3 regions of the Candidatus Thiodiazotropha sp. CDECU1 genome follow, and region 3 is predicted to be linked to each of the others. Evidence: predicted binding sites of a transcription regulator. Region 3 holds the regulator's gene; each other region holds the start of a gene.
What was found. Region 3 encodes FliA, which starts transcription of late flagellar genes. Its sites were predicted from a motif close to GCTAAAGTTNNNNNNNNNNCNGCCGATA; they were not measured.
Positions count from the first base shown of each region.

Region 1: R2K28_RS17960 (methyl-accepting chemotaxis protein) is a predicted target of FliA. The motif match lies at 1,969-1,996, and genes of this name have one in related genera.
Region 2: R2K28_RS04570 (flagellin N-terminal helical domain-containing protein) is a predicted target of FliA. The motif match lies at 3,386-3,413, and genes of this name have one in related genera.

Region 1 covers NZ_OY734020.1:3,924,738-3,929,622, reverse strand. The annotation lists gene R2K28_RS17960 (methyl-accepting chemotaxis protein) at 1-1,789, opposite strand, end outside; gene R2K28_RS17955 (hypothetical protein) at 2,063-2,398, opposite strand; gene R2K28_RS17950 (PAS domain S-box protein) at 2,566-4,395, shown strand; gene R2K28_RS17945 (ANTAR domain-containing response regulator) at 4,540-4,885, shown strand, end outside.
Region 2 covers NZ_OY734020.1:992,715-997,599, reverse strand. The annotation lists gene fliT (flagellar protein FliT) at 1-143, opposite strand, end outside; gene fliS (flagellar export chaperone FliS) at 193-615, opposite strand; gene fliD (flagellar filament capping protein FliD) at 661-2,016, opposite strand; gene R2K28_RS04575 (flagellar protein FlaG) at 2,054-2,434, opposite strand; gene R2K28_RS04570 (flagellin N-terminal helical domain-containing protein) at 2,502-3,272, opposite strand; gene flgL (flagellar hook-associated protein FlgL) at 3,871-4,776, opposite strand; gene flgK (flagellar hook-associated protein FlgK) at 4,781-4,885, opposite strand, start outside.
Region 3 covers NZ_OY734020.1:2,725,473-2,730,357, forward strand. The annotation lists gene R2K28_RS12415 (chemotaxis protein CheA) at 1-717, opposite strand, end outside; gene R2K28_RS12420 (protein phosphatase CheZ) at 789-1,523, opposite strand; gene cheY (chemotaxis response regulator CheY) at 1,549-1,920, opposite strand; gene R2K28_RS12430 (RNA polymerase sigma factor FliA) at 1,988-2,734, opposite strand; gene R2K28_RS12435 (MinD/ParA family ATP-binding protein) at 2,737-3,618, opposite strand; gene flhF (flagellar biosynthesis protein FlhF) at 3,605-4,885, opposite strand, start outside.

The sequences.
Region 1 (4,885 bases), 1.2 Mb from region 3:
TGAGAGTGTGACTCGCCTGGGTCACGTTCCGGTCCACTTTTTCCCGGCCGGTGGCCATCACCGCAACGGCCTGTTGGGTGCCGCTCTGCAGTGACTGGATCATGGATTCGATCTCGCCGGTGGATTCGTGGGTACGGTTGGCCAGGCTGCGCACCTCGTCAGCAACCACGGCAAAACCGCGGCCTTGTTCGCCAGCACGAGCTGCCTCAATGGCGGCGTTGAGCGCCAGCAGGTTGGTCTGCTCGGCTATGCTTTTGATTACATCGATCACCGTGCCGATATGTTCGCTCTGTTGCTCCACTTCCTGGATGGTCCGCTCCGCCTGCTCCACTTCTGTTGCCAGTTCATTGATGGCGTCGGCGCTCTCCTGCACCATCTGACGACCGTTCAGGGTCTCCTGATTAGCTGAGCCGGCTGCTTCCTCAGCGATGGCGGCGTTTTGCGCTACTTCGGTGATACTACTAGCCATCTGGTTCATGGCTGTGGCCACCTGGTCGGTCTCCTGCTCCTGCTCCAACACGCGTTGAATGATCAGGCGGGTGTTGTCCGAAGTCTGTGCCACTGCACTGATGACCGACTCGGTGGAGTGGGCGGTACGCTGTATCAGGTTACGGATTTTACTGACAAACTGGTTAAAGCCCTCGGCAAGTTCACTGAGTTCGTTTTTGCCTTTACTGTCGAGAGCAATCATCAGATTGCCTTCACCGTGTGCAATGTCCTGCATGGTGTCCGCTGCGAACACGATGGGTTTGCAGATGGCGCGTGAAATCAGCCAGCTGATCAGCAGTCCCGCCAGCAGACCGAAGATGAGCAGTCCCAATACCAGCCTGTCGACTGAATCGGCTGTATCCATTAACTGCTGACTGGTCTCTTTGATGGTTGTCTCTTGATGCTTGACCAGATCAGCCAGGTCGTTGTGTAACTCTTCAAGCGCGGGATTGAATTCGCTGCTGAGCAGCCAGGCGTCACTGCGCCAGCTCTTACCGCCGTGGATCTCCTGCATCTTTTGCGCCCGCTGTTTGAACAGGCTAAAGCTTCCGCCGAACTGTTCCACTGCGTCTGACTGTTCCAGGGTCAACAAATCTTCCTTCTTTTTCAGCTCCAGCAGCAAGCTGTCAATGCGTTCAATGTAGAGCTTCATGTTGTCGATGCTGGCGTCACTGCGGAAGGCGAGATAACCGCGTATACCGTTCATGACGTTGCTCCAGGCATAACGCAGTTCAGTCAGTTCGAACAGCAATTGCCTGCGCTCGTCGTCAGGTTCCTCTTCCATTTCGGAGAGGATCATCTCTGAAGTCAGTTGCAGATGGGTACGGCTCAGGGGGTTGATCTGATCGTTGGCAAAAGCGATGCCTGGGAAATTCTTTTCAAAAGTTATCGATTCGCTGAGCAGGTGATTGGCGTTGGATTCGAAGGTTTGAAGCTTGGTCTGAATATTCGATACAAGTTGTGATGCCTGGCTGCTCTCGATGACGGCCGGCATTGCCTGGAGTTCCTGTAACAGTTTCGAGGCCTGCTTCAGGTGCCGCTTGTGCTCATCCAGATGGTGGGACTCTTTGGTAAGCAGGTGGAAACCGAGGGAGGCTGCGGAACGTTCCAGATAGCTTGACAGGTCTTCAGCCAGGATAAGCGTATGCTGCTTGTCGTGTACAACGTCTTCGATTTTCTCGCCGACGCCCTTGAGGCTGAACAGTGTAATTGCGGAACTCATGGTGAGCACTGCGAGGATGAGGCCGAAGCCGATCCACAATCGAGTGCGAATGGTCAAACTGCTGAATAGTTTTTGCATGGTCGTTTCCCGGTATCAAAGTGCTTTTCATGGGTGTCTGCGCTGCTTTATATTCTTTGATGCGTGTGCCCGTGCTTCACGAGTGGGCCACATACAGGCGCTGTTTGTTTTTGTCTGTGTAAAGGAATTTGGTGACTATGGGCCAGAAATTCCTTTCAGATTTTCTATTTGAGTAGGGATATCGGTCTGTCTGCGAGGTTCTTTAACTCTGTTCCGGCGTTAACGTGAACGGTATCGCGCTCTAGCGCTCGATGTGTTTTTTTTAAGGCGGGATTATTTCCTTCGCGGCGGTGTTTGGTTACCGCTCAATATTCTTGGCCAGCGGTCATGCACCGCATCTTCCATCTCCGGCGTAATGGTCACTACGTAGACCCGGCGTTCATGCTCCCAACGGGCCACAGGCCCTGTATCCACTTGCCTGGCGTGACGTCGAACCAGTGGCTGACGCCCTCCATATCCTTCTCCATGAACTGGCTGATGGCCAGTTTGACCGGGATCGGCCGCCAGCGGTCCCAGCGTCCGCCGTAGATGGAGTCGAGCCGTGCCCAGCCCCCCAGTGGCAGTTTGCCGGCCTGTTGCCTGAACTAAGCCGGAAGGACGGGAAGGCATTGGAAGCGGGCGGATTCAGCCGGAAATCCAGGGGATTGCATAGAATGAGACTGGAAAGATGGATGATTCAGGCATATCCAGGCTCAAGTTTTCTGCCTTGATATACATGGTTGATAGCGGTTATTCTTCTTATACTCATACTCTAATACTCTCAGCCTGGATACGTGATGACGATGGACGGCCGCTTTACTGGATCGCCCTACAACAGGATATCGACCAGCATGAAGAAGGCCGAGGCGCTGCTGCATGAGAAACTCACCGAAAGGGCATCCTTGCTCAATGCCAGCCCGGTGGGAATTGGCTTGGTACGTAACCGAGAAATCCAGTGGCTCAATCAACGTTTTCTCGACATGCTGGGTTATGCGGAGGAAGAGCTGCTGCAAAGAAACAGCCGTTGCGTCTATCCGAGTGATGAAGAGTACGAGCGGGTCGGCAGGGAAAAGTATGCCCAGATTGAAGCAACCGGCGTGGGAGAGATTGAGACAGTCATGTGTCATCGCGATGGGCACACGCTGAATGTGCTGCTGCGATCTGTGCCGCTGGACGAGTCAGACATGTCAGCCGGCACTATCTTCACGGCACTGGACATCACCCAACGGAAACAGGCCGAGGAAGAGCTGCACTTGTTTCGCAACCTATTCGATCAAACCAAGGATGCCCTTTTCGTGGTCGACGCGGAAACCGCAGATATAGTCAATTTCAACCTGGAAGCCTGCCGCAGCCTGGGTTATTCGCACGACGAGCTGTCCAGTCTGCGGATACCCGACATAGCAGACCCAGTCGAGTCTGGCTCGCAGACTTGGCGGGAATTCATACAGCGCTTCGAGCCAACAGGAGAATTGATTTTCGAGGCCAGGCATAAACACAAAGATGGCAGTCAATTTCCTGTAGAAATCACTGCCAGACTTATCGACTACCAGGACAAATCCTATTTGGTTGGTGTGGTGCGGGATATCACTGAGACCCTTAAAGCCAGGCAGGCCTTGCTGGATAAGAACAGAGAGCTGGAGACATTGCTGAACACGATTCCCTCTCCGGTCTATTTTGAAGACCGCGAGCTACGTTACCAGATGGTCAATCGCGCATTCCTGGATTTCATGGGTAGGACCGAAGATCGTGTGATAGGGAAGACCAATACTGCGTTTTTTCCTCCGGACGTAGCGCAGACCTTTATGGACGTTGACAGGATCGTCATTGGTCAGGGCCGGCAGGTGACGGACCATGAACAGAGGGTGCCCGATCCAGACGGCCGGCTCCACTGGTTCAGCACCACTAAGACGCCGTTGACCGACAGTGCGGGTGAAGTGGTTGGCTTGGTCGGTATCAGTACCGACATCACCCCGCTGAAGGAGCTGACTGAGCAGCGTCTCAGCAAGGAACAGGTTTTGCGTGAGGCGTTGGTCCGCGAGGTACATCACCGCATCAAGAACCACCTACAGGGTGTGGTTGGGATGCTCCACAACCTGACCTACTCCTGCACAGACATATCCCGCTGCCTGGAAAAAGCTATAACCCAGGTCCGTACTATTGCCACCGTCTATGGTCTGTACAGCCAAGCGGGGACGGAACGCCTGCAGATCGACGAGTTGGTGCAGGCCTGTATCAATGTCTATCCGAACGAGCAGGTGGCTCAGATAGACTTTCAGGCAGACAGATCCACGGTCATCAATTTGGCCAGAGAGGAGTCGGTGCCAATGGCGCTTGTGATCAACGAACTGATCGCCAACGCGTTGAAACACAGTAAAAGATCAGCTAGCAGGGGCGATATCAAGGTATCGCTGAGCGCGCATGGGCAACAGGCTCGGCTCTGCCTGGTCAATTCCGGCGAGCTGCCCAGCGGATTCGATTTTTCCAGTGGTAAGGCAACGGGCACAGGCCTGGAGCTTTTGCGTACCCTACTACCTGCTGAGGGTGCTCATCTGGATATCCACCAGGAGGCTGGGCGGGTGGTCACTGAACTAGCTCTCGAAGCGCCACTGATCTGGTTGGCTGTTTAGTTTTTGCAACATGCCATCGAAAGACTACCTAAATCGGGTCTCTCTTCTGGACTCAGGCATCAGGGAAAACCACAATTGTAATTAGGTCTTTTACTTTGATATATATTAGTTAGAGAGAAACGACTATCCTGAAGTTTGTGAGATATGAATTCTAACGCTACGATGATCATGCTGGTTGATGATGACCGTCTGGTGCTTGCCTCCCTGAGTCCCAGTCTGCAAGCTGCCGGCTATGAGGTGAAAACCACCACTAGCGGCAAAGAAGCCATCGATCTTTGTCAACAAATGCCTCCTGACCTGGTGGTTCTCGATATGCGTATGCCGGGCATGGATGGCATTGAAGTAGCTCATTGGTTACGCCATAACACCCAGATTCCATTCATTTTTTTGACCGCCTACGGCGAGGATGACGCTATCGAAGAGGCGGTGGATAGCGGCGCGCTGGGCTATCTGATCAAGCCTGTTGATCCCCCGCAATTGCTGGCGGGGG
Region 2 (4,885 bases), 1.7 Mb from region 3:
GGATCGGCGAAGATCACCTTCAGGGTCTGCATCCGCTTGTGGTCCAGCTGCTCCAGCTCAGACCACTGCTCCTCCCCGGCCAGGCGGAGAATCTCTTGGCTCAACTCAAAGGCAAGTTTCAGGTTCTGCTCGAGCGTAGGCACGGTGTGCTTCCCCCAACGCCTTTTTATCCAGGGTCGATGCTGACAAGGGTTATTTGGTTTTCACCACGTCATCGATGTTTTTGGCATTTTGAATGGCTTCCGGCATGGCATCCCAGGCGGTTTTGATCTCTTTCAGCAACGATGCCACTTCATCCAGGGCCTCAACATCCTGATTGATGTTTGCCTCGAACAGACGCCGGATCATGTAGTCGTAGAGCATATCGAGATTGTTGGCTATTTCCCCGCCCTGTTCAAAATCCAGGGCACCTCGCAGGGCCTCGATAACCGAGATGATCCAGTTGATCTCATTGTGTCTGGCTTCGTGCTCCTTGCGCTGAATCGACCCGCGTGCATTGGAAATCCCATCCAAGGCCCCGGTCATGAGCATCTGGACCAATCTGAATGGGGTGGCATACATGGCTTCTGATGAAGCGGCTTGACGATAACTGTTTATTGCTGAGTTACTTACCATTATTAGACCTTCAAGCTGTCTGAATTAAGCCAATGCTGTATACACTCAGCTGTTCTGGATAGAAGCCAGCTGACTGGTGAGAAAGCTGCTGGTACTTTGCAGTATAGCAACCGTTTGATCCAAGGCTGCGAATTGATTGATGAGTTTTTTCTCATAATCGTCCAGCCGCAACTCTGCCCGTTCGATCTGTGTCTGCACATTGTCCTTCTGATTGTTCAGACTTTCATCTTTGGAATCGATAACCCCACCCACATCCAGCAGCAGATCGGCGTAGTTAAAGAAACGGTTGGCAAAACCTGTGGTTTCATCGGTCAGGATCTGCGCCACACGATCGAAATCGTTGACCAATGCATCCGCTAGGTCGCTGCTGTCGAGGGACAGAACACCTTCTCTATCCCTGGTGATTCCGATCTCAAACAGGTAGGCATCGGCGGCATCCACTGTCGCGACCTGATTCAGGACATCGACAAAACCCTGTCTCATCCTGCGCAGGCTGCTGTCGCCCCCCAATGAACTCTCTTCCATGGCGTCGAACTCATCCATCACCGTGTTGTAGGCATCGACCAGTCCCTGGATCTTCTCCTCGATTTGGGTGTTGTCCCGGGTGATTCCGATCGAAGCACTGCCAGCTGCCACCAGTCCAATGGAAACCCCGGATATGGCGCTGGTCACCGTATTCGATGCACTATTGACGGTAAACCCGTCGATGGTGAGCAAGGCATCCTGGGCCGTCTCCACCTGTTCCGCCAGACCGTCGCCGCCGGCACCGATATAGAACAGCCTGGAGAGGCCGTTGGCATCGGTATTGTTGCCGTCATCCCCATCCACGAAGCTTACCGAAAAGCCATTCGCCGCACCGGTCTCCTGACTGGTGAGGATCAAGCGACTGCCACCAGCCTCATTCAGGATGGTGGCCGCAACACCTGGGTTGTCGGCAGCGCTGTTGATGGCATCACGCAGACCCGCCAGGGTGTTATTGCTGGCATCCACGGTCAGATTCATGGTCGACCCATCGACAGTGATCGACAAGGTACCTGTACCGACTGCTGTGTTACTGTCCGCATAAGCGGAAGAGGCCAGCTTATCCCCGCTCGCCAGGTGATCCACAACGATGTCATAACTCGACACCGCGGCGTTTTCATCGGCGCTGACGGTCACTACGGATTCGTCACTGGTGCTGGTGGAAAATGCCGCCAGACCGGTAGCGGTGGTCAGCTCTTCCACGCTGCTCTTGAAGGTGTCGATAGCGCTCTTGATCAGTCCATAGTCACTGATCTGCTGATCGATCTCCTGCTCACGGGAGCGCAATTGATTAAGCGGTCGAGACTCGATCTGCAACAGCTGATTGATAATGGTATTCCAATCGTTTCCTGAACCGATGCCTGAAAAGCCGATTGCCATGATAAGCTAAGCCTCACCAGTAGTATGAGTACGACGTTTAAACCTTGTCATCCAGCAAGACGCCCGGTAACAGCTCGTCCTGCATCTCCTCGATATGGGAAATAACATGCAAAACCTGTTCCGGAGGTATCTGCCTGACCAATTCACCGGTTTCGGAGTCGACCACCCGTATAACCTGGGTGCCGGTTTCCTGATCGATGCTGAACTCGAGATTCCGATTGACCATTTGCGTCAGGTTTTCGACATTCAGCGCCAGTTCTTTGCTGTCGATAACCAATGCTTGCTCAATTTCCGCTGCCGGTTTCTTTTCCCCCTCTACTGAGGGAGTCTGAACTTGCACAGCAGGAGTCGCAGCAGTCTTGGAGACCTCACGTTTGTAGCCATACTCATTGGCTAAATTGTTGATTACGTTTGACATGATCACACCCTATCCATTTGAGGGTTAATCATGGGGGCGGCTCACTGTGCCACCCCCACGGTCATGCTTAACTGAGCAGACCCAGTGCCAGCTGTGGCAGTGAGTTGGCCTGCGCCAAGGCGGCCACGCCAGCCTGCTGCACGACCTGAGCACTGGTCATTCTAGCGGTTTCACGAGCGAAGTCCGCATCCATGACCCGTCCGGCTGCCGCATATTGTGCCTCTTCGATGGAAGCGGCTACGCGAGAAGCCGATGACAGACGGCTCTGCAGACTACCGACGTTAGCCAGTTCGGCTGCCACGGCATTGAGGTCCGTGTCCACCGAGGCGATACTGGTGATGGCAGCGGTGTGAGCGGGTGATGCTGAGGAGACAGTGATGGTCTGACCGGCGTTGGCGCCGACCTGAATCGCACCACCGCCACCGAACACTGCTGTGCCGTTGAAGGTTGCGCGAGCCAATGCGTCCGTGATCTCAGTTGTCAGGGCGGCGAACTCAGTTGTCATATAACCCTGCTGGGCTGCGGTGTAGAGACCACTGGCGTGTTGCACGGCGAGTTCGCGCTGACGTTGCATCATGTCACTGACGGTCTGCAGGGTAGCGTCTGCCACACTCAGATAGGAGATGCCGTCTGCGATGTTACGCTGAGCGACGGTCATGCCCCGTGCCTGACCGGTTTGCAGCTGTGCGATAGCGAGGCCGGCGGCATCGTCTTTCGCCATGTTGATACGCAAGCCGGAGGAGAGACGCTGGACTGCGGTTTCAAGGTTGGATTGGGTGCGACCTAGGTTCTTCTGTGCCGCAAGGGAGAACACATTAGTGTTGACTGTGATTGCCATTTTTTAATTCCTCTATCGAACCGACGATGGCATCTGTCTAAGCGCTCTATCGTCGGTGATTTGCATTTAGCGGATATACCAACAAGTTTGGTATTTACCGCCTCCGATATTTGTAGCGGCCCACAAGGCGGGAACTTTAACCCGATTCCCCCTTCGCAGGGCCAGGCCCTAAACCCTACCGGATAAAATTAGTCATTGTTTATACTGATGTTTTTTTAGATCGCCGAGAAGACTTCAGGAGGAAACTAGATCCTATGCCTTAGCTTCCCGTGCGTTCCACTGCGGGCACGCCAATCGGCACGTGCGGTTATCCAGTCAAGATGGGACACCAGGCTACCGCCCAATAACAGGTGCTATGGATTCGATCCCAATGCCCTATCTGAATCAGGCCAGGGGTTCGATCTGCAGCCTCCCAGATTAGTACTCCGTCAACATGATAATGATGGATGCAGAGCCCACCCAAACGGCCAAGGCAAGGCGCAGTCCGCAGGGAATGGCGCACCCTTTCCAAGGAGTGCAACGCCGCCTTGGCCGTTTGGGTGGGCTCCCGGAGGGCGAGCCGATAAGCAGCCATCCGCGTTGTTGTGTTGACGGAGTACTAGAGATAGTTGAAGAGTGAAAGACCCTGCACCATGTTGAAGGTCTGTTGCGCCGCTTGCAAGGCCACCAGATCCTGTTCGAAACGACTGATCGCCTCTGCGATATCCAGGTCTTCGGTTTCGGAGAGTGCGCTCTCCATGGTGAAGATGAAGTCCTCGTTGATGTAGCGCTGTTCATCAATGGTGTTGAGACGTGCGCCGCCCCGCGCCCTGACCGTGACCATGTGTTCCTGAGCCAGCTGCAGATCCTCCATGAACACGCTGTTCGGGGCATCCGCCTCCATGCCGGCGATAATGCCATGCACGGTTTCGAAGATATTGCGTCTCCCGCCCGCGGCGGTTTCAACATTCATGAACACATCGTAACCGTTTTCCCGATCCTGAACCTGCCGGGTGGCCGAGATCTGCAGGGTCCTGGTGCCCATGTCGCCGCTGTAGGCGAAGACACCGTCCGCGGGATTGTCGAATGGCAGGCTGTCGGCATCATAACCGGCGAAGATATATTCACCGTCACTGTCCCGGGTATTGGCCAATGCCATCAGCTCATCATTGAGCTGGCGCAACTCTTGGCCGATGGCCTGGCGAGCGGCAGGGGAATAGGTATCGCTCTGTCCCTGTATGGCCAACTCCATGATGCGTGGCAACAGGTTATCCACGCCCCTCAGCGTCGCTTCCTGCAGCTCGAGCCGGGACTGGGCCCGGTCGGCATTGTTCTGATACTGTTCAACCTGGGTAATGGAGGTCCGCAGGTCGAGCACATAGGCGGCACCGGGCGGATCATCCTTGGGGGTCAAAATGCGTTTGCCGGTGGAGATCTGCATCTGCGCCCTGCTGACCTCGGACTGGCGTTGCAGCATGCTATTGATACCACGGTCGAACAGCATGGATGTGGAAACGCGTGCCATACCATTACCTCCTGACTGCGCCTAATAGGGTGTCGAACAGGGTCCCGGCAACGGAGATCACCTGGGCTGATGCCTGATAGGCCTGCTGAAACTGAATCAGCTTGGCTGC
Region 3 (4,885 bases):
AGAGGCTGCAGGTTTCTTAGCCTTATCTTCTGCCTTGGGTTTACCCGTGAATTTACCCTTGCCGTGCAGTTCATCCAGCAGGTTTTCAAATTCATCCTCGGATATATTGTCATCCTTGCCGGCTTGGGCAGGTTCTTGAATCGCATCCAGCAAGGACTCGAATTCGTTATCGCTTATATCATCCGATGAAGACGGCACACTCTCCGCTGATGTCTCTGCCTCCGCCTCTGCCTCAACCGCCACCGCTGTATCTGTTTCCTCCACTGCTTCATCATCAGCCGACTCCTCTGCAGCGGCCTCTTCTTCCTCTTCCTCTTCCTCTTCTCCTTCCGGCACGGCAAATTTATTCAGTCGCTCGATCAGTTCCGGATCCGCATGTTCCGGCATAATACCTTCGCGTACCTGCTCGAACATGGCATTCACAATATCCAGCACCTCAAGTACAGAATCCATGAGATCCGGACCCACACTACGCTGTCCCTGGCGCAGTATATTGAAGACATCCTCGGCCCGATGGCAGACTTCCACCAAGGGATCTATGGATAGGAATCCCGCACCGCCCTTAATCGTGTGAAAACCGCGAAATACGGCATTTAGCAGATCGAAATCATCAGGTTGCTGCTCCAGGTCCACAAGCTGTTCACTCAACAGCTCTAGTATCTCTCCAGCCTCGACCAAAAAATCCTGAAGGATTTCGTCGTTGACATCGATGCTCATCTAATGCTCCCGGTGGATCACCGAACTTTACCGAATGTTGTTGAAATCTATATCGGTCCTAACCTGAATAACTAAAACCCCAGGCTGGAGAGCAGATCGTCCACATCGTCCTGGTTTGTCACTTGTTCGCCCTGATCCAGACCTGGAATAGCCGGTCCCGCAAGCACTTCAGCTTGGTCTTTATTCTGTTCGGGATCTTCCAGCTTGCTACCGGTGATACGCACCAGCATGACCAGTTTCTCCTCCACATCATGAACAAGGGTGATGACCTTGCGAATAATTTGGCCGGTAAGATCCTGAAAATCCTGAGCCATTAGCACTTCAGACAGGTTTTTGTGCAATTCACCGGCATCACTCTGCGTACTCTTTAGGAAACTTGAAAGTGAACTGCTCAGCTCCTTGAAATCCTCTTTGTTGAGTAATTGGGAACGTAGGTTCTCCCACTGCTCAGCAAGTTCAGCAGATCCCTGTTCAATCTTCTCGATCAGAGGAATACTATGCTCGACAGCAGTGAGCGTCCGATTCGCGGATTGCTCGGTCATGGTAATGACATAGGTGAGCCGCTCCTTGGCATCCGGAATCTCCACATTGGTCATATCGGAGATTCGGGCATCAAGGAGAAAACCGTTGATGGCTTCATGCAGTTCACGGGTCAGGCGACCCACCTCTTGGAACAGGTCGTCGTTTTTCTTTGCTTGTGTCAGATTACCTATCAATCGCTCGGATTCCGCATCATCACCGGCTTCCAAGCTGATAACGAGGGACTTTGCAATCTCTAATCGTTGTTGGTTGTCTTGTTGTCCCATTTTTTACTCCAGACACAGCCTCAATTTAACCCACGCGTTCGAAGATCTTGTTGATCTTTTCTTCCAAGGTCGTGGCAGTGAAAGGTTTAACGACATAGCCGTTTACACCTGCTTGTGCCGCCTCGATGATCTGTTCGCGTTTAGATTCCGCTGTTACCATCAATACCGGCAATGCGGCCAACTTATCATCCGCCCTGACCGCTTTCAGCAGATCGATACCTGTCATTCCCGGCATGTTCCAGTCTGAGACAAGAAAATCGAAATTCCCACTCTGTAGCATGGGTAGTGCCGTGAGACCATCATCCGCCTCCTGGGTGTTGTTAAACCCAAGATCACGCAATAGATTCTTGATAATACGCCGCATGGTGGAAAAGTCGTCCACAATGAGGATCTTCATATTCTTGTCCAATGCTACCTCCATCCTGTTAGTGCTGACGTCCCGTCAACGAATCACAGGCCAACCATTACTCTTCGTCGTGTACCAATGAAAGCCAATCTGTCAGTCGTGACCGCAAACGCAGTGTCGCCTGACTGTGTATTTGACAAACCCTAGACTCACTCACACCCAGTACATGCCCGATTTCACGAAGATTCATCTCATCATCGTAATACATGGCAATAACCAGCCGCTCACGATCGGGCAAGCCAGCAATCGCATCCGCCAATGCCTTCTTGAAGGCGTCTTTCTGCAATCCATCGAATGGTGTATCTGCAGATCCTTCCCTGGCAACCGGGAAGCCATCACTCACTGCGGTCAACTCATCCAGACTGAAAATTCGACAACCCGTTGAATCCCTGAGGATTTGATGGTACTCCTCAAGGCTCATATCCAAGGCATCGGCCACCTCTACATCACGCGCATCTCTGCCCTCGTGGTTCTCGATTTCCCGCATCGCTTCAGCAACCATGCGCGCCTTGCGATGAACAGAGCGCGGTGTCCAGTCACTGCGTCGAATTTCATCCAGCATTGCACCGCGTATGCGGATACCCGCATAGGTCTCAAAACTGGCACCCTGTGTGGGGTCGTAGTTTCTGCTCGCCTCGAGCAGGCCCAACATCCCCGCTTGAATCAGATCATCCGCCTGAACATTCGGTGGCAACCGGTTCATCAGGTGATAAGCGATCCTTTTCACCAGTCCGGCATGTTGATCCACCAGATCATCATAGTTCTGTTGTTGCTGCATGGCGGTGTATGTCGCTAAGCCGCTCACCGTCATACCTCCCCGTATTGGCTAGAAAATTGGATCAATCGTTCGACGAAAAACTGTAAATCGCCACTGACACCCGAGGGTACAGGCCAGTTATCGGCCTTTTTGGCCAAATTCTTGAATGCCTGTGCTACTCGTGAACGTGGATAGGCCTCTACAACCGGTTTTTGGCTTCGCACCGCTTTGCGGAGTTGTTCGTCATAAGGAATGCTGCCCATGTAGTTCAGCATAACGTCCAGGTATTGATCGGTTACCCGGCACATTTTATTGTAAAGATCACGCCCCTCTTGCACACTCTTTACCATATTAGCCAAGATTCGGAAACGACTAATTCCGTGCTCACGGTTGAGCAGCTTGATAATGGCATAAGCGTCCGTGATGGAGGCGGGTTCATCACATACCACAACAATCTGTTCCTGCGCTGCACGACTGAAACTGATCACCAGATCGGAAATGCCGGCAGCCGTGTCGATCAGCAAAACGTCCACATCGTTGGCAACTTCGCTGAAGGCTTGGATTAAACCGGCATTTTCGGCAGGGGTCATCTCAGCCATGTGCTGGATTCCGGAAGCACCAGGGACAACCCTCATTCCCTTGGGCCCGGTGACCAAAACATCCTCCAGTGAGCATTCACCCTGCATCACATGGGACAGATTACGCTCTGCGTGCAAACCGAGGAGTACGTCCAGATTTGCCAATCCCAAATCGGCGTCGAGCAGCATTACCCGGCGACCGAGTTCGGCGAAGGCGACCCCCAGATTGGCAGAAATACTGGTCTTGCCCACACCACCCTTACCACCGGTGACAGCAATCACCCTCACCGGTTCCGGGTTAATCATCCTGCGCAACCCTGTTGCCTGATCTTCGATCTGTTCAGACATGTGCATGTTCATTCATTCCCCCGAAAGCCATCGCCAGATACTCCTCATCTGGACTGCCACCCATAAGTTCGGATAGCTCCACTGCATGCTTCATCAACCTATCCGCATAGGCGTTGTGTATATCCTCCGGTACCCGCTGACCATCGGTAACGAAGGCCAACGGCAGTTTTGCTTCGAGAACAGCTGAAAGCACGCCCCCGAGGGAAGCTGCCTCGTCCATCTTGGTCAAGACAACACCAATCGGACTGACGATATCAAATGCTCGAATGGCATGACTCAAGGCTGACCGCTGGGTGGTTGCAGAGAGCGTAAGCAGTGATTTCACGGGGTGGTTTCCTTTGCTCAATAGTGCCAGGCGTTCCGTCAGCTGGAGATCTCTCTGCCCCATACCGGCGGTATCGATCAAGACCAAACGCTTATCCGCAAAGGCGTGCAGGGCGTTGTTCAGCTCTTCCGGAGTGGTGACGCTGCGAACCGGCACATCCAGGATGCGGCCATAGTTTTGTAACTGCTCCTGGGCACCAATCCGGTAACTGTCGGCCGATATCAATGCGAGATGGCGGTTACCGTGACGCAGGCAGAATCGGGCGGCCAACTTGGCAATGGTGGTGGTTTTGCCGACACCGGTCGGCCCCACCAGGGCAAGGATGCCGCCCTCATCAAGGAGATCCTGCTTTACGGCTGGTATTTCAGCACCGAGCTGGGTCAGGGCCTGGCGCCATGCCTGTTCGGGTGTCTCGGCGTCCTCGACACGATAGGCCAACTCCTTACAGTGACCCGCATCCAGACCCAATGCCATCAGGCGGCGGATTAAATCCTGTGTCTGGGGGCGACGATGTCCAAGATCACGCCATGTCAGCTCAGAGAGTTCGTTCTCCATCATACGACGCAGTGCCTGCATCTCACGCCGCATCTCCTTCAATACCGGATCCTGACTCCATTCGACTCGAGGCTGTTCCTGCCTCTGAGCCGGCTTGGAATCACGGTAGTCTTGCTTGGGCTTTTCAGACTGATCTGAAACGGTGTTGTTCAGGTAAGCTGATCTGGCTGCGCTTGAGAGGCTGGCACTGTCATCGGTCAATGTTCGAGGATCAGATTCGATGCTTGTTGGCTGAGTTGTGTCGAATGCGGATTCGTCGTAGTCCACGGCGGCCACCAACTCAATCCCGCCCTGCACGTTCTTGTTGGAGAGAATGACTGCGTCTGCACCCAGCGCCTCACGCACCTGGCGTAGGGCCTGCCGCATATCAGAGGCAAAAAAACGTCTTATCTT